One region of the Bradyrhizobium sp. IC4059 genome, then DNA from elsewhere that is predicted to be linked to it. Evidence: predicted binding sites of a transcription regulator. Region 1 holds the regulator's gene; each other region holds the start of a gene.
What was found. The regulator PhoB, encoded in region 1, activates phosphate uptake and scavenging genes when phosphate is short. The targets are predictions, from matches to a motif close to TGTCATNNANCTGTCAT.

Region 1 (4,531 bases):
GCTGGAATTTGAAGCGCTCGGCGGCATGGGCCCAGGACGCCAGCACGTTGTTGTCGTCGCCGGCCCAGGCCACCGTCTTGCCCTCGATCGGGCCGCGATGTTCCTCATAGGTCATGAGGTCGGCCATCACCTGGCAGGGATGCGAACGCCGCGTCAGGCCGTTGATGACGGGCACGGTGGCGTTGGCCGCAAGCTCCAGCAGCGCATCGTGGTTGAGGATGCGGATCATGATGGCGTCGACATAGCGCGACAGAACCCGCGCGGTGTCGGCGATGGTCTCGCCGCGGCCGAGCTGCATCTCGGCGCCGGTGAGCATGATCGCCTCGCCGCCGAGCTGGCGCATGCCGACGTCGAACGAGACGCGGGTGCGGGTCGAGGGACGCTCGAAGATCATCGCCAGCGTCTTGCCCTCGAGCGGCCTGACCGGCTGCTGCGCCTTCTGCTTCGCCTTCATCGCCGAAGAGGCGGCGAGCATGCTCTTGAGCTCCGAGAGCGGCAGCTCGTTGATGTCCAGGAAGTGCTTGGGAGCTTTGTTGGGCGTCGTGCTCATCAGCTTGCCGCCCGCTTGGTCTGGCTGGAGGAGATCGCAGCGCAGGCGCGCTCTAACCGGCCGACGCTGTCCTCGATCTCCGCTTCCGTGACGATCAGGGGCGGCAGGAAGCGCACGACATTGTCGCCGGCCCCGACGGTGAGCAGCTTTTCGGCGCGCAGCGCCGCGACGAGATCGCCCGAGGGCACCACCGCCTTGATACCGATCAGCAGGCCCTCGCCGCGCACCTCGCTGACGATTTCGGGATGACGATCGATCACGGAGGCGAGCTTCTGCTTGAGCAGCAGCGACATCTTCTGCACGTGGTCGAAGAAGCCGGGCTTGAGCATGACATCGAGCACGGCGTTGGCAGCCGAGATCGCGAGCGGATTGCCGCCGAAGGTGGAGCCGTGCGAGCCGGGCCCCATGCCGGCCGCCGCGTCCGCGGTCGCCAGCACCGCGCCGATCGGAAAGCCGCCGCCGAGCGCCTTGGCGAGCGACATCACATCCGGTGTGACGCCGGTGCGCTTGTAGGCAAAGAGCTCGCCGGTGCGGCCCATGCCGGTCTGCACCTCGTCGAAGGCGAGCAACAGGCCGCGCTCGTTACAGAGTTCGCGCAGCGCCCTCAGGAAGGCGTGAGGTGCAGAACGAACGCCACCCTCGCCCTGGATCGGCTCGATGAGAATGCCGGCGGTGTGCGGACCAATCGCCTTCTTCACGGCGTCGAGGTCGCCGTGCGGCACCTGATCGAAGCCGTCCATCGGCGGACCGAAGCCCTCGAGATATTTCGCAGAGCCGGTGGCGGCGAGCGTCGCCAGCGTGCGGCCATGGAAGGCACCCTCGAAGGTGATCATGCGGTAACGTTCCGGATGCCCCTTGGAGAAGTGATGGTGGCGCACCAGCTTGATCACGCCTTCCAGCGCCTCGGCGCCGGAATTGCAGAAGAACACGAAGTCCGCAAAGCTCTCATTGCAGAGGCGGCTTGCGAGCTTCTCGCCGTCAGGGCTCTGGAACAGGTTCGACATGTGCCAGAGCTTGGTCGCCTGCTCCTGCAACGCCTTGACCAGCGCGGGATGGACATGGCCGAGCGCATTCACCGCGACACCCGAGGTGAAATCGAGATAGCGATCGCCGTTGGTCGCGATCAGCCAGCAGCCTTCGCCGCGCTCGAAACCGAGGTCGGCCCTGGCGAAAACGGGGAGCAAATGCGGCGCTGCGCTGTTAGTCATGACGTCACTTGAATGTTGCGGACGGTGTGAGGCATGCATTGCGCGACGCACCATCGACCGGCCCCGGAAAACGAAACGTGCCGCCTTTTAAGGGCGGCACGTGGCACTATCTTATGCCTGGCAAGACGGGTGTCAATGCCGCCCGGAAAGCCTCGCGAAACGCTGATTCCGTAGTCTTGCGGTGCCGATTTTGCGGGTTTTTCACCACGGAACATGTGGAAGCGAGTCGGCGGACTCTTGCGCGGGAGTCACGCCATATTGTAGCGTTTGGACTGTCAGATACGACATCTCGTGCAGCAGTTCTGATCCCAGAAGTCCTCATGTACCGGCGTAAACGTTCGGGCGTCTTGAGCGCGCCCGGCGAGCCTTAAGGGATTCTGACGGCACGGGTTTTTCAAGGCTAAAGCATTCGCTGCGAAGGCCCCAGGATGGCAGGCGCGCAGCGAGGGAAAGGGTGCAATGACGGTTTTGACCTGGTCCGATGATCGCGTCGAGCAGCTGAAGAAGCTCTGGGAGGCCGGACTTTCGGCCAGCCAGATCGCGGCGGAGCTCGGCAATGTGACCCGCAATGCCGTGATCGGCAAGGTGCACCGGCTCGGCCTGTCCGGCCGCGCCAAGAGCCCTTCATCGGCAGCGCCGCGGCCGCGCAAGGCACGGCCCGCGCAGCATATGATGCGGGTGACCCGCCCCGTCGCGCGCGGCAACACCGCGTTGGCGCAGGCCTTCGAGGTCGAGTTGGAAGCCGAGCCGGTTACCTACGACAACGTGGTGCCGATGAGCCAGCGGCTGTCGCTGCTGGAATTGAACGAGGCGACCTGCCACTGGCCGGTCGGCGATCCCTCGAGCCCGGATTTCTTCTTCTGCGGCGGCAAGGCGCTCTCCGGCCTGCCCTATTGTGCCCAGCATTCGCGCGTGGCCTATCAGCCCGCAGCGGATCGCCGTCGCGCAGCACCGAAACCGGGCACGCGGTGAGCTTGCGGAATTCCCTGATCGCCAAGCTTTGATCGCCAAGCTTGATCGCCAAGACTGCAGCCGTCATACGATGACGGCTCCCAATCGCCCGGTGTCATCCCCGCGAATGCGGGATCCGTAACCGCGGGGCGCAATCGTTGCGCGAGATGGTCACCCCGAGTCTTCGCCAAACCACGTCCTGTGGCTAATCGCGAACAGCGCAAGCGCTCGCGCTGAGATCCCGGGCTCACGCTGCGCGCGCCCCGGGATGACGGCCGAGATCGGCGCCGCAGTTCGCCAAACCAGCTGTCGCTGGCGCCTTACGTCTGCTCAGCCTTCGCGAAGCGATCGTCCAGCGCGTAGCCGGCGCCGCGGACGGTGCGGATCGGGTCCTGCTCGCGGCCAAGATTGAGCAGCTTGCGCAGGCGGCCGATATGCACGTCGACGGTGCGCTCGTCGATGTAGATGTCGCGGCCCCAGACGCTGTCGAGCAGCTGCTCGCGCGAGAACACGCGGCCGGGATGCTCCAGGAAGAACTCCAGCAGGCGATATTCGGTCGGACCGAGATCGATCGGCCGGCCCGAGCGCGCCACGCGGCGCTTGTCGCGGTCGAGCTCGATATCGCCATAGGCGAGCACGGTGGCGAGGCGCTCGGGACTCGCACGCCTGAGCAGGCCCTTCACGCGCGCAAGCAGCTCCGGCACCGAGAACGGCTTGACGATATAATCATCCGCGCCGGTCGCGAGCCCGCGCACCCGTTCGCTCTCCTCGCCGCGCGCGGTGAGCATGATGATCGGCAGCTGCTTGGTCTCGGGGCGGGTCCGAAGCCGCCGGCACAGCTCGATGCCTGACAGGCCCGGCAGCATCCAGTCGAGCACGATCAGATCGGGAATGTGCTCCTTGAGGCGGGTGTCGGCGTCATCGCCGCGCATCACCGTCTCGACGTCATAGCCGTCGCCTTCGAGGTTGTAGCGAAGAAGCTCGGTGAGAGCTTCCTCGTCCTCAACCACCATAATGCGTGCGCCCATGTGGTCGTAGCTCCTTAAGTCGTCAGGTGTTCGGCACCGTCGTGGCGAAGGTCGTCATGTCGCCCTTCGGCCGCTTGTCGGTGATCGCCTGGCCCTCGATCATGTAGAACACGGTCTCGGCGATGTTGGTGGCGTGGTCGCCGATCCGCTCGATGTTCTTGGCACAGAACATCAGGTGGATGCAGAACGAGATGTTGCGCGGATCCTCCATCATGTAGGTGAGGAGCTCGCGGAACAGCGAGGTGCAGATGGCGTCGACTTCTTCGTCGCCCTTCCACACCGCCATCGCCGCCGGCAGGTCGTGCGCGGCATAGGCGTCCAGCACCGACTTGACCTGCTGCTGCACGAGGTCGGTCATGTGCTCCAGGCCGCGGAACAGCTTGAGCGGATGGAAATCCGTCTCCAGCGCCGCGACGCGCTTGCCCATGTTCTTGGCGAGATCGCCGATGCGCTCGAGATCGGTCGCAACGCGCATCGCGCCGACGATCTCGCGCAGGTCGACGGCCATCGGCTGGCGGCGGGCGATGGTGAGCACGGCGCGCTCCTCGATGCGCTTCTGCAGCGCGTCGAGCTCGACGTCGGTGGCGACGACGCGCTGGCCGAGCGCGACGTCGCGGCGGATCAGCGCGTCGACGGAATCGACGATCATGCGCTCGGCGATGCCGCCCATCTCGGCGACCAGGCGGGTGAGCTCCTGAAGGTCGCTGTCGAAAGCCTTTACGGTATGTTCAGAACCCATGTTCCGTCTCCTCAGCCGAACCGGCCGGTGATGTAATCCTGCGTGCGCCGATCGC
Region 2 (4,531 bases), on a different contig from region 1:
TGTCCTCGGCGATCTCGCGGCCGGCGGTGCCCTGCCCTGCGATCACGAACGGATCGTCGTAGGGTTTGACCAGCGTCGCGCCGCGCTTCTCGGCGATGCCGCGCGAGATCGCCTCGCGGTCGTCCTTGTCGCGGTCGTACAGCACGACCTCGGCGCCGTAGGATTTGGTGCGCTCGCGCTTCGACAGCGGGGCGTCCGCTGGCATCACGATGGTGGCCTGCATGTCGAGGATCTTTGCCGCCGCCGCCACGCCTTGGGCGTGGTTGCCGGAGGAGAACGCGACGACGCCGCCGGCGCGCTTGTCCTGCGGGATCGAGAACACCTTGTTGAACGCACCGCGGAACTTGAACGAGCCGGTGCGCTGAAGCATCTCCGGCTTCAGGAACACTTTCGCACCGACGCGCTCGTTGAGCACGGGGAAGGACAACAGCGGGGTGCGGATGGCGTAAGGCGCGATCACGCGCGCTGCGGCATCGATGTCGGCAGGGCCGACCGGAAGGGCCTGTTCGGTCATGGCGGAATGTTATCGCGGCCGATCAGGCCCGGGCAAGACATCTCCGCGAGAGGAATTCTTGCCTCAAGCCACGAAACGCGGCTGTTCCGCGGCGTTCCGACCGGGCAGCACCGCCCCGACCGCCAAAATGCTGTCGATAAAGACCGTTGCAGAGGCCTCCCAGGTGTAATTGGCGGCGAACGCGACGCAGTCCTGCCGGGAGATATCGAGCGCGGCGAAGCAGGCATTGCGCAGATCGTGATCGAGCGCGCCGACCGGCGCATCGCCAATCACGTCGCGGGGACCCTTCACGGGGAAGGCCGCGACCGGCAGGCCGCTCGCGAGCGCCTCCAGCAGGACCAGGCCGAAAGTGTCGGTCTTGCTCGGGAACACGAACACGTCGGCGGCCGCGTAGATATCCGCCAGTTCCTCGCCGTGCTTCTCGCCGAGGAAGATCGCATCGGGGTAGACCTCTTCCAGCGAGGCGCGCGCCGGGCCGTCGCCGACGACCACCTTGGTGCCGGGTAGGTCGAGGTCGAGGAACGCCTCGAGATTCTTCTCGACTGCGACGCGGCCGACCGACAGGAACACGGGTGCCGGCAGGCAGAGATCGATGACGCGCGGGTGGAACAACGTGGTGTCCACGCCGCGCGGCCACAGCACGACATTGTCGAAGCCGCGCTCGGTCAGTTCGCGCGCGAGCGCCGGCGTCGCCGCCATCACGGCGCGACTGGCGCTGTGGAAGCGCCGCAGCGCCCGCCAGATCAGCGAGCCCGGCACTGGCACGCGGGCGCGGACATATTCGGGAAAGCGGGTATGGAAGCTGGTCGTGAACGGCAGCTTGCGCTGGCGGCAATAGCGGCGGACCATCAGGCCGATCGGCCCTTCGGTCGCGATGTGGATGCTGTCGGGACGCGCCTCCTCGATCAGCCTTGCGATCCGGGCCGGGCGCGGCATGGCGAGGCGCACGTCGCGATAGCTCGGCATCGCGAAGGTGCGGAACGATTGCGGCGTCAGGAACGTGAACTCGACCCCGAGCCCTTTTGCGGCCTCAGCCAGCTTGGTCAGCGTCCGAACCACACCGTTGACTTGCGGGTGCCAGGCGTCGGTCGCGACCAGGATGCGCATCAAGAGGTCCTTGTTATGCAGCTCTGGCTGCGACCTGTGGCACCTGCTCCGGCTTCCGCAACTGATCCGCCCAGGTGATGATCTCGAAGTGACCGTCGTCATGCTCGACCAGGGCGGTGCAGCTCTCCACCCAGTCGCCGCAATTCATGTAGCGGATGCCGCCCTCGTCGCGGATCACGGCGTAGTGGATGTGGCCGCAGATCACGCCGTCGGCCTGGTGACGCCGCGCCTCGGCGGCGAGCGCCTGCTCGAACGCGCCGATATAGTTGACGGCGTTCTTGACCTTCTGCTTGGCCCATTGCGACAGCGACCAATAGGGCACGCCGAACAGGCGGCGGAAGAAGTTGACCAGGCGGTTCATCTGGATCGCGAAGTCATAGGCCTTGTCGCCGAGATGGGCGAGCCAGCGCGCGTTCTGCACCACGAGATCGAAGATGTCGCCGTGAATGACGAGATAGCGCTTGCCGTCGGCGCCGGTGTGAACCGTGTTCTCGACCACGTCGATGCCGCCGAAATGCGTGCCGTAATAGTTGCGCAGGAACTCGTCGTGATTGCCAGGAATGTAGATGACCTTGGCGCCCTTGCGCGCCTTGCGCAAAAGCTTCTGGACGAGGTCGTTATGCGATTGCGGCCAGTGCCAGCTCGATTTCAGCGCCCAGCCGTCGACGATGTCGCCGACGAGATAGATCGTATCGGCATCATGGTAGCGCAGGAAGTCGAGCAGAAGATCGGCTTGTGAACCGCGGGCCCCGAGATGGACGTCGGAGATGAATAACGTGCGAAAGCGCCGCTCCGGGCTCTCGTCACTCACATCGTAACTTCCCATGCGCCAGCCTGTAACAATGTCCCGTGACAGGGGGATGACCGATTGAACCCTTGAGGCACCTTCAAATACGAATCACGCCTTGCCTCGCCCTCCCCGCGAATATCAGTCGCATGCGACAATCAGGCGACATGGCGCCGCATGGGCGCAAGCCCCCGCTCTTCTCTGAGGCAAACCTCCCCGCGGCACATCCTTCGAGACGCCCGCCCTTGGCAGGCCCTCAGGATGAGGACCGAGTGTGCGGCCCTAGCTTCAACGGGCACAGTGCTGCTTAGCCTCATCCTGAGGAGACCGCTGGAAGCGGTCGTCTCGAAGGATGGGGCGCGCGTTCAGGTGCCCGCCTCAGTAGAACTTGTGGAAATGATGGATCGGCCCGTGGCCGTGGCCGACGCTGAAGCGGTCGGCGGCGGCGATCGCGGCGCTGATCCAGGCCTTGGCGTTGCGCACGGCGGCCTCGAGGTCCTCGCCCCTGGCCAGCCCGGCCGCGATGGCGGAGGACAGCGAGCAGCCGGTGCCATGGGTGTTACGGGTGGCCACACGCGGCGCGGCGAGCGCGATCGCGGTCTCGGCAGTGACGAGATAGTCGGTGCTCTCGGCGCCCTCCCCGTGCCCGCCCTTGATCAGGACGGCGCGGCAGCCCAGCGCCAGCAGGCGGCGTCCCTGGCTTTCGATCTCGGCCTCGCTCGCCGCCACCGGTGCATCGAGCAGGGCCGCAGCTTCCGGCAGGTTCGGCGTGATCACGGCAGCCAGCGGCATCAGCCTGGTGCGCAGGGCGTCGACGGCTTCAGTGGCGAGCAGGCGGTCGCCGGAGGTCGCCACCATGACGGGATCGAGCACGACATGCCGCGGCGCCCAGCGCGAAAGCGCGGCCGCGATGGCATCGATGCTGGCGGCCTGGGCCACCATGCCGATCTTCACCGCACCGATGTCGAGGTCGGAGAACACCGCGTCGATCTGCTCGGTGACGAACCCGGCCGGCACCCCGTGAATGCCGGTCACGCCGCGCGTGTTCTGCGCCGTCAGCGCCGTGATCACGGAGGCGCCATAGACGCCGAGCGCGGCAAAGGTCTTCAGGTCCGCCTGGATGCCGGCGCCGCCGCTCGAATCGGAACCGGCGATGGTGAGTGCGACCGGGGTCGTCATCGCGGGAGACATGTGCTTGAGGAGGCCGCCATGGCCACTCGTAGCGCGACCGTGGAGCGTCAGCAAGCGCGCCGGGCCGCCGCCAGGCGTGATTCGCGAACCGATTGCGTGCCTTGCGAATCAGTCGGACACAGCGCGAACCAAGGCCCGAAATGATGCGGGCTTGAAAATGCAACGGCGCCGGACCCTTGCTATAGTCGCGTACCTTAGCGTGCTTCGCCGGTTACGCGAGACGTCAGGTGGTGGAACCGTCCAGCGCCCCCATGTTGCGGGCCGCCGGCCCCGCAAGCCACCTGAACAAGACTCCTTGGGGTGGAACGATGTGGGCCTTCTTCGAACGTCTCCTCGACTCGTCCATGCTGTCCCCGCACGGCATCTGCCTGTTGTGGGAGCCTGAGCTGATCTGGCTTCACGTCGTTTCCGACGCCAGCATTGCCGCCGCCTATTTCTCGATCCCGTTCGCCCTCGCCATCCTCGTCACCAAGCGGCGCGACCTCAAGTTCGGCTGGGTCTACTGGGCGTTCGCGATCTTCATCATGGCGTGCGGCCTGACCCACGTGCTGTCGATCTATACGCTCTGGGTTCCGATCTACGGCATCGAGGGCATGCTCAAGGCCGCCACGGCGGTCGCGTCGGTCTTCACCGCCGCCGCGCTCTGGCCGCTGCTGCCGAAGATCCTCACGATCCCCTCGCCGTTCGAGCTGCGACAGGTCCAGGCCGCGCTCGAGGAGGAGGAAATCAAGAGCCGCGACGCCACGCTGCTGCTGCAGCAGGTCCGCGACGCCCAGCGCGCGATGCGCGAGAGCGTGGCGCGCCTCACCGCGATCGTCGAGACCGCGGTCGACGGCGTCATCCTGCTCGATGCGCAGGACCGCATCCTGCTGTTCAATCCGGCCTGCGAGCGCCTGTTCGGCTACCGTGCCGACGAGGTGATGAACCGCAAT
Region 3 (4,531 bases), on a different contig from region 1:
TTGGCGAGCTCTTCGATCTCGATCTCGAGCGCCGCGCCGGTCTTGGCGCCGCCGCCTTCGAGCAGGCGCACGCCGCCATTGACGACGTCATAGGTGCCGAGGAAGTCGCGGCCGCGGCCGACCGGCCAGGTCATCGGCGTGGTGTCGAGCGCCAGCGTCTTCTCGATCTCGTCGAGCAGCTCGAACACGTCGCGACTCTCGCGGTCCATCTTGTTGATGAAGGTGATGATCGGGATGTCGCGCAGACGGCACACCTCGAACAGCTTTCGGGTGCGCGCCTCGATACCCTTGGCCGCGTCGATCACCATCACGGCGGAATCGACCGCCGTCAGCGTGCGATAGGTATCTTCCGAAAAGTCCTCGTGGCCCGGCGTGTCCAGCAGGTTGAAGACGAGGCCTTCGAACTCGAAGGTCATCACCGAGGTCACCACCGAGATGCCGCGTTCGCGCTCGATCTTCATCCAGTCCGAACGCGTGTTGCGCCGCTCGCCTTTGGCCTTGACCTGGCCGGCGAGGTTGATAGCGCCGCCGAACAGCAGCAGCTTTTCGGTCAGCGTGGTCTTGCCGGCGTCGGGATGGGAGATGATCGCAAAGGTCCGCCGCCTCGCCACCTCGGCGGCAAGCGGGGAACGGGCCGGCGATTCGGCTGTGGTGGCGGCGATGTCGGACATGGCGGGAGCGTGTGGCAGGGAAAACGGGCCTGATCAAGCCTCATTTGGTGATTGCGAAGGTTTCCGGCCAGCCCCATATCCCCCTTTTGGGAGGACGACCTCCCTGCCCATCAGCACACCAGCCGCGGGGACGACCCTGCCTTGAATGGAGGGTCGTCATGGCCTGGAGCATCCTGTTCGTCGCCGGTCTCCTCGAGATCACCTGGGCCATCGGCCTGAAATACACCGAGGGCTTTAGCAAGCTTGTCCCGTCCGCGGTCACGCTCGCGGCCATGGCCGGCAGCGTCATCCTGCTCGGATTTGCGCTCAAATCCCTGCCCGTCGGAACCGCCTATGCGGTCTGGACCGGCATCGGCGCGGTCGGCACCGCGACGCTCGGCATGGTTCTGTTCGGCGAGCCGGCGACGGCCTTCCGCCTCGCCAGCATCGGCCTGATCGTCGCCGGCATCATCGGACTGAAGCTCGTCACTTGACGAGCTGGACCACCCACCAGGTCAGCGCGGCCACGATGCCTGAGGCCGGGATCGTGATCACCCAGGCATAGACGATGGAGCTTGCGACGTTCCAACGCACGGCCGAGACGCGGCGGGCGGCGCCGACGCCGACGATGGCGCCGGTGATGGTGTGGGTGGTCGAGACAGGAACCCCGAGGTAGGTCGCCATGAACAGAGTCACCGCGCCCCCGGTCTCGGCGCAAAAGCCCTGCATCGGGGTCAATTTCGTGATGCGCAGGCCCATGGTGCGGACGATGCGCCAGCCGCCCATCAGCGTGCCCAGCGCCATCGCCGCCTGGCACGACAGCACCACCCAGAACGGCACCGAGAACTCGCTGCCGAGATGGCCCTGCGAATAGAGCAACACCGCGATGATGCCCATGGTCTTCTGCGCGTCGTTGCCGCCATGGCCGAGCGAATAGAGCGAAGCGGAGACGAATTGCAGGATGCGGAAGGCGCGGTCGACCGCGAACGGCGTCGAGCGCACCGAGGCCCAGGACACGATCGCAACCAGCGCCATTGCGAGCAGGAAGCCAACCAGCGGCGACAGCACGATCGCCAGCACGGTCTTGGACAGGCCGCTCCACACCGCGGCCGAAATACCGGCCTTGGCCAAGCCGCCGCCGACGAGCCCGCCGATCAGCGCGTGCGACGACGACGATGGAATGCCGAGCGCCCAGGTCACGAGGTTCCAGACGATGGCGCCGACGAGGGCTGCGAAGATCACCTGGGCGTCGACGACCGCGGGATCGATGATGCCGGTGCCGATGGTCTGGGCGACGTGCAGCCCGAACACCAGGAAGGCGATGAAATTGAAGAAGGCGGCCCAGAACACCGCGAATTGCGGCCGCAGCACGCGGGTCGAGACGATGGTCGCGATCGAATTGGCGGCGTCGTGCAGGCCGTTCAGGAAGTCGAACAGCAGAGCGACGGCGATCAAGCCGACCAGGACGGGAAAAGCCAACGCAGCATCCACGGCGAGGCCCCTACGCTTTGCGCATGATCTCCGCGCAAACGCGTTCCGCGTTCGTCGCGAAGGAAAACCGCTGCACACTTTTCCGGATCATGCTCTAAACTTGCTCAATGACGATGCTGTTGATTTCGTTCGCAACGTCATCGAAACGGTCGGCCACCTTCTCGAGATGGTCGTAGATCTCGACCCCGACGATGAAATCCATCGCATTGCCGTCGCGATGCTTGAGGAACAGCTCCTTCAGGCCGATGTCGTGGAGATCGTCGACACGGCCCTCAAGCTTGCCGAGCTCCTCGGTGATCGCGGTCAGCATGGCGACGTTCTTGCCGATCTCCTGCATCAGCGGCAGCGCACGGCCGACCAGATTGGCGCATTCGATCAAGAGTCCGCCGATCTCGCGCATCGGCGGCTCGAAGCTGCGCACCTCGAACAGCATCACGGCCTTGGCCGTCTGCTGCATCTGGTCGATGGCATCGTCCAGCGACGTGATTAGGTTCTTGATGTCGCCGCGGTCGAACGGGGTGATGAAGGTGCGGCGCACCGCCGTCAGCACCTCGCGGGTGATATTGTCGGCGTCGTTCTCGAACTGGTTGACGCGCTGGCAATAGACCGGCGTCTCCTCGCCCCCGTTGAGCATGCCCTGGAGCGCGACCGCGCCCTGGATCACGGTCTGGGCATGGCGGTCGAACAGGTCGAAGAACCGCTCTTCCCTGGGCAGGAACGCACGAAACCATCGCATCATGGGGGTAGGCTACCGGTTGGAAATGGTCAGGCCCGTGAGGGCTGTCATAAAACTGTCATAGACCATTTTCGATCCGCGCGCGTGTCGCCTCACGCCCGCGGAGCCGGGTCATCCACCGCTTTCATGCATCTATGAAACTGATGCAATATCAGTTATTTAGAGCGATCGCCGGAAGTAATGCGCGATTTCGCCGACGACGCCGCGGCGGAAGGTGAGCACGCAGACCACGAAGATCGCGCCCTGGATCACCGTCACCCACTGGCCGAAGCCGGCCAGATATTGCTGCATGGCGATGATCACGAAGGCGCCGACCACGGGACCGAAAACGGTGCCGAGCCCGCCGACCAGCGTCATCAGCACGACCTCGCCCGACATCGTCCAGTGCACGTCGGTGAGCGAAGCGTTCTGCGCCACGAACACCTTCAGCGCACCGGCAAGGCCGGCGAGCGTCCCCGACAGCACGAAGGCCAGGAACTTGTATTGGTCGGTGCGGTAGCCGAGCGAGATCGCGCGCTGCTCGTTCTCGCGGATCGACTTCAGCACCTCGCCGAACGGCGAGTTGATGATGCGGAAGATCAGGAGGAAGCCGGCGAGGAAGCCGACCAGCACGACATAGTACAGCACCGTCGGCTTGGACAGATCGAGCACGCCGAACATGCGTCCCTGTGGGATGCCCTGGATGCCGTCCTCACCATGGGTGAACGGGGCCTGGAGATAGATGAAGTACAGGAGCTGCGACAGCGCCAGCGTAATCATCGAGAAATAGATGCCCTGGCGTCGGATCGAGATGTAGCCGGTGACGATCGAGAGCACGAACGCCGCGGCGACGCCGACGAGAATGCCGAGCTCGGGCGGCAGCGCCCAGACCTTCAGCGCATGCGCGCTGCAATAGCCGGCCGTGCCTAAGAACATCGCGTGGCCGAACGACAGCAAGCCGCCATAGCCGACCAGCAGATTGAAGGCGCAGGCGAGCAGCGCAAAGCACAGCGCCTGCATCACGAAGAACGGATAGACGCCCGTGAACGGCACCGCTGCGAGCAGCAGCGCCATCACTGCGAATACAATCATCTCGTCGCGCATTGCGCGCGGGGTCACAGGAAGCGTGTCGTCCGTCAGGGTTGTCATCTCAGGCCGCCCTTCCCGTCAATCCCGTCGGCTTCACCAGCAGCACCAGCACCATCAGCACGAACACGACGGTGTTGGAGGCCTCGGGGTAGAAATACTTGGTCAGGCCTTCGATCACGCCGAGCGCAAAGCCGGTGATGATGGAGCCCATGATCGAGCCCATGCCGCCGATCACCACCACCGCGAACACGACGATGATGAGGTCGGCACCCATCAGCGGCCGCACCTGGTTGATCGGCGCCGAGAGCACGCCGGCGAGCGCGGCAAGGCCGACGCCGAGACCGTAAGTGAGCGTGATCATGCGCGGCACGTTGATGCCGAAGGCACGCACCAAGGTCGGATTTTCGGTCGCGGCGCGCAGGTAGGCGCCGAGCTGCGTCTTCTCGATCAGGAACCAGGTCGCAAGGCACACCGCCAGTGAGAACACGACGACCCAGCCGCGGTAGATCGGCAGGAACATGAAGCCGAGATTCATGCCGCCCCTGAGCTGGTCGGGGATGGCGTAAGGCAGGCCCGAGGAGCCGAA
Region 4 (4,531 bases), on a different contig from region 1:
AACGTCGGATTGTCTGGCTTCGCGGGTTTGGATCGGGTAAACGCCTGTGGGCACAACAGAATAATGTGACATAAAATGCGGCAATTGCCCTGACATGATAAACGACTTCTTAACGGAAGCCCCGCCTGCGCCGCCGCATCCGGACCGTGCGCCACCGGTGCTTCCAACTGGTATCCTGCACAACCATGGATAGGGTCGATTGCGTCGTCATCGGAGCCGGCGTGGTCGGGCTCGCGGTGGCCCGGAAGCTCGCCCAGGCCGGGCGCGAGGTGATCGTGCTGGAGGAAGCCGAGGCGATCGGCACCGTCACCTCCTCGCGCAACAGCGAGGTGATCCATGCCGGCATCTACTACCGGGCCGGGAGCTGGATGGCGCGCATGTGCGTGGCAGGCAAGCACGCGCTGTACCGCTACTGCGCCGAGCGCGGCATCCCGCACAAAAATTGCGGCAAGCTGATCGTCGCGACCAGCCCGAAGGAGACCGAGAAGCTGCAATCGATCAAGGCGCATGCCGAGGCCAACGGCGTGCTCGACATGCAGCTGCTCTCGGGCGAGGCCGCACGCGCGCTGGAGCCGGCGCTCGCCTGCGACGCCGCGCTGCTGTCACCGTCGACGGGCATCATCGACAGCCATTCCTACATGCTCTCGCTGCGCGGCGAAGCCGAGGACGCCGGCGCAGCTTTCGCGTTTCACACCCCGCTGATCCGTGCCAAGGCGGCGGCCGGCCTCATCGAGATCGATGCCGGCGGCGAGGCACCGATGACGCTGCAATGCAACCTCCTCGTCAACGCCGCGGGGCTGTCGGCAACGCATGTGGCGCGCAACATCGACGGCATGCCGCTGGACCGGATTCCGCCGGCCTATCTCGCCAAGGGAAACTACTTCAGCTGCAACGCCAAGGCGCCGTTCTCGCGTCTGATCTATCCGGTGCCCGAGCCCGGCGGCCTGGGCGTGCACCTGACGCTGGACATGGCAGGACAGGCGCGCTTCGGGCCTGACGTCGAATGGATCGAGACGATCGACTACGAGGTCGATCCGTCACGCGCCGAGCGCTTCTATCCCGCGATCCGCAAATACTGGCCGACGCTGCCTGACGGCGCGCTGATGCCGAGCTATTCGGGCATCCGCCCGAAGATCGTGCCGCCGGCCGTGGCCACGCAGGATTTCTTGATGCAGGGCCCGCGCGATCACGGCGTTGCAGGCCTGATCAATCTGTTCGGCATCGAATCGCCGGGACTGACGTCCTCGCTCGCGATCGCCGATCACGTCGCCGAGCTCGCAGATATCGACAGTGTTTCGAGAAGCGGATAGGTGTGCGCGTCGAGAGCCACGGGTCCAAGCAAGAGTGAGCGCCGCACAACCGTGTTGCACGGTACACACCTTGCAGCAGGGATGAGCACGGATGCTCTCATCCCTGCGTGAAGGACGTGATCAACTCTACACTGTCACGGGGGTTACTAGTGGAGCGTGTCGCCAGATTGCTTCAGACGCTCGATCTGGTCCTTGACCATCAACTTCCGGCGCTTCAACTCAACAATTTGCAGGTCGTCTGTTGAAAGGTGCACGAGAGCTTCGTGCAATTCGTTTTCGAGAAGTTTGTGCTTCCGTTCCAATTCAACGAGATGTGCCTGAATTGTCATTCGAAACCTCCTCGGTAGGGTTGAACCTTTAGGATTCGATCCGGACAACCAAGTCTACATCACCGATTCGTCCTGTCGATGGGTATCCGTCGTTGCAGCGTCATTTTTGAAAGTTCATATGTAACGAAGCGTGACTAAGGGAACCACGCCGGAAAAATCCATGATATCAATACGCCGACGCACCGCCGCAGCTCCCTGCAGAAATATGTTGCTGGAGATCGGGGACGAGGGATCGCAGATCGCTTGCGATCACGCGGCGCAAGGACGATAATTTCCACAGGGCATCCACAGCCCGGATCTCACGCCTATCGGTTTTCGGCCACCGCAGACATGACCAATGAAGATGAGCGTGAGCTCGAAGCCGAGCTCACCCGGTTGCAGCAGGAACACCGAGATCTCGATGCGGCGATCGATGCATTGCATCAATCGCCCGCCCCCGACCTGTTGCGGTTACAGCGCCTGAAGAAGCGCAAGCTGTTGTTGCGCGACCGCATCGCATTCATCGAAGACCAGATCACCCCCGACATCATCGCCTGACCGTGAGCCGGTCTTGCGCGGCGCCCCGCCGCTTCCGAATCCGCTTGACTCAATAAGAACAAAATAGGAACATTCGCGGGCGCCCCAACACCTCAGAGAACGCTCAAGGACAACACACGAGGACAACGCAGATGTCGGCAACCGCCCTTTTCGACAACAGCCATTACGAACAGGCCTGCGATCAGGCGATCGCGATGTGCGACGGCAATCTGCGCAGCACCATCAAGGCGCTGATCATGGCCAACGAATATCTGGAAGCCGAGCTGGAGGAATTGCAGGCGGCGATTTCAGCCGGCTGCATTCCGGAGATCTCGCGCAGCAAGATGCGGAGCAAGAGCAGCGCCGCATAATCTTCAACCTTGGAGCAACGCCATGTCGGATGTGACCTATTACGTTGCAATGCCCTTCTTGATCGATGACGACGGATCACCCGTCGCAGGCGCTGCAGAGGAGTGTCAGTCCTCGACGGCGGCGCTGCGACGCGCAGAGATGCTGGCGCGCGGCGCCGGCCATATCGGCGCGATCGCGTTCAGCCGCAGCGGCGATCCCATGACCGGCGAATTCGGCGACGCGACGCTGCTGCGCAAGTTCGGCAACGTGCCGGAAGATCTTGCCACCCTCTAGACTAGCGCTCGCCGCCGACCAGCCTGATCCGCGGCTCGTGCCGGCGGCTCGCCTTGCGCACATACATGGCGGCATCCGCCTCCTCCAGGGCGCGGCCTGCAGCGGATTGCGGACCGAGCAGCGCGACGCCGGCCGAGGCGCCCGCGGTCACGTGCTGGCCGCGAAAAACGAATGACAATTCGTCGATCGCCTGCTCCAAGGCCGCAGCCTTGACCTTCGCATCGGTCTCGCTGAGATTCCAGAGCAGCAGCGCGAACTCGTCGCCCCCGAGCCGGCCGACCACGTCGGAGGCGCGGACCTGTCGCGTCAGCGTGGCGACAATCGCCTTGAGCACCTCATCGCCGGCGGCATGACCGAAGGAATCGTTGATCGGCTTCAGCCGATCGACGTCGAGCACGATCAGCGCCCCGCTGGCGCGGTAGCGCTTCATATAGGCGATGGCGCGCGCGAGCTCGCGCTCGAAACCGCGCCGGTTGGGAATCCCGAGCAGGAAATCGGTATCGGCGGCCGCCTCGAGCTCCGAGATCCGCAACAGGGCCGCCTTGAGCTTGCTCCTGAGGCCGCGGATGATCGCCTTGCCGTCATCGGCAGCCGGCGCTCTGCGCAAGGCCGGTTTGGCCGCGCGGCTCGAAACGGCTTTGGATCGGGCGGCGCTCATGTTCCGGCCCTTTCTGGCCTTCGCAGGGCTCGCCCTTTTCGGTTTCTTCATGGGCATCGTGCTCAATGAAGGCTTGCGGGGATTCACCAAGACAGGATAGTGGATTCCCTTCTCCTTGCCACCGCCTTGCGAGCCGCCGGCCGGAATCATTAATCTGGCCTATCTCTCTGTTTTTCTGGGCACAATTGACGTCATGACCGCGCCGATCGCCATCATCATGGGAAGCCAGTCGGACTGGGACACGATGCGGCACGCCGCCGACACGCTTGACGCGCTCGGCATTGCTGCCGACAGCCGCATCGTCTCGGCCCACCGCACGCCCGACCGGCTGTTCGCATTCGCCAAGGGTGCCAAGGCCGCAGGCTACAAGATTATCATCGCCGGCGCCGGTGGCGCGGCCCATCTGCCCGGCATGGCGGCGGCGCTGACGGAACTCCCGGTGTTTGGTGTTCCCGTCGAATCCAAGACGCTCAGGGGCGTCGATTCGCTCTATTCGATCGTCCAGATGCCCGCGGGCATTCCGGTCGGCACCCTCGCCATCGGCAAGGCCGGCGCGATCAATGCCGCGCTGCTGGCAGCCGCCGTGCTGGCATTGTCCGACCCCGCCCTGTCGGATCGCCTCGCCGCCTGGCGCAAGGCCCAGACCGAGGCGGTCGCCGAGCGGCCGGAGGACAAGGCGTGACGGACACCAGGCACGTGAAGCTGAAGCCCGGTGACACCATCGGAATCCTCGGCGGCGGACAATTGGGCCGGATGCTGGCCATGGCCGCGGCGCGACTCGGCCTGCGCTGCCAGGTGTTCTCGCCCGATCCGGATTCACCGGCCTTCGACGTCGTGCTGAACGCGACCTGCGCCGAATATGCCGACGTCGAGGCGCTCGAATTGTTCGCGCATGATGTCGACGTCATCACCTACGAATTCGAGAACGTGCCGGCGGCAGCCGCGCTGGTATTGGACGCGCGCCGCCCGGTGCTGCCCAACCGCAAGATCCTCGAGACGACCCAGGACCGGCTCGCCGAGAAGGATTTCGTGACGAAGCTCGGGATCGGCACTGCCGCCTACGCCGACGTCAC

Region 2: the regulator PhoB is predicted to act here: its motif matches at 2,471-2,487, upstream of I6F12_RS35440 (UDP-2,3-diacylglucosamine diphosphatase).
Region 3: the regulator PhoB is predicted to act here: its motif matches at 2,923-2,939, upstream of I6F12_RS07800 (DUF47 domain-containing protein).
Region 4: the regulator PhoB is predicted to act here: its motif matches at 1,727-1,743, upstream of I6F12_RS16305 (DUF465 domain-containing protein).

What each region holds. Positions count from the first base shown of each region.
Region 1 is NZ_JADYVH010000009.1:189,963-194,493, forward strand. Features, by position in the region: gene argF (ornithine carbamoyltransferase) at 1-550, opposite strand, end outside; gene I6F12_RS26520 (aspartate aminotransferase family protein) at 550-1,758, opposite strand; gene I6F12_RS26525 (GcrA family cell cycle regulator) at 2,218-2,730, shown strand; gene phoB (phosphate regulon transcriptional regulator PhoB) at 3,030-3,737, opposite strand; gene phoU (phosphate signaling complex protein PhoU) at 3,760-4,476, opposite strand; gene pstB (phosphate ABC transporter ATP-binding protein PstB) at 4,488-4,531, opposite strand, start outside.
Region 2 is NZ_JADYVH010000020.1:14,238-18,768, reverse strand. Features, by position in the region: gene I6F12_RS35450 (threonine/serine dehydratase) at 1-514, opposite strand, end outside; gene I6F12_RS35445 (glycosyltransferase family 1 protein) at 578-1,621, opposite strand; gene I6F12_RS35440 (UDP-2,3-diacylglucosamine diphosphatase) at 1,635-2,447, opposite strand; gene thiD (bifunctional hydroxymethylpyrimidine kinase/phosphomethylpyrimidine kinase) at 2,787-3,587, opposite strand; gene I6F12_RS35430 (PAS domain-containing sensor histidine kinase) at 3,944-4,531, shown strand, end outside.
Region 3 is NZ_JADYVH010000002.1:399,386-403,916, reverse strand. Features, by position in the region: gene I6F12_RS07815 (peptide chain release factor 3) at 1-671, opposite strand, end outside; gene sugE (quaternary ammonium compound efflux SMR transporter SugE) at 830-1,144, shown strand; gene I6F12_RS07805 (inorganic phosphate transporter) at 1,137-2,141, opposite strand; gene I6F12_RS07800 (DUF47 domain-containing protein) at 2,236-2,880, opposite strand; gene I6F12_RS07795 (branched-chain amino acid ABC transporter permease) at 3,037-4,005, opposite strand; gene I6F12_RS07790 (branched-chain amino acid ABC transporter permease) at 4,007-4,531, opposite strand, start outside.
Region 4 is NZ_JADYVH010000004.1:580,268-584,798, reverse strand. Features, by position in the region: gene I6F12_RS16310 (NAD(P)/FAD-dependent oxidoreductase) at 186-1,310, shown strand; gene I6F12_RS16305 (DUF465 domain-containing protein) at 1,457-1,639, opposite strand; gene I6F12_RS16300 (DUF465 domain-containing protein) at 1,970-2,176, shown strand; gene I6F12_RS16295 (hypothetical protein) at 2,308-2,526, shown strand; gene I6F12_RS16290 (hypothetical protein) at 2,549-2,800, shown strand; gene I6F12_RS16285 (GGDEF domain-containing protein) at 2,802-3,458, opposite strand; gene I6F12_RS16280 (hypothetical protein) at 3,367-3,558, shown strand; gene purE (5-(carboxyamino)imidazole ribonucleotide mutase) at 3,652-4,140, shown strand; gene I6F12_RS16270 (5-(carboxyamino)imidazole ribonucleotide synthase) at 4,137-4,531, shown strand, end outside.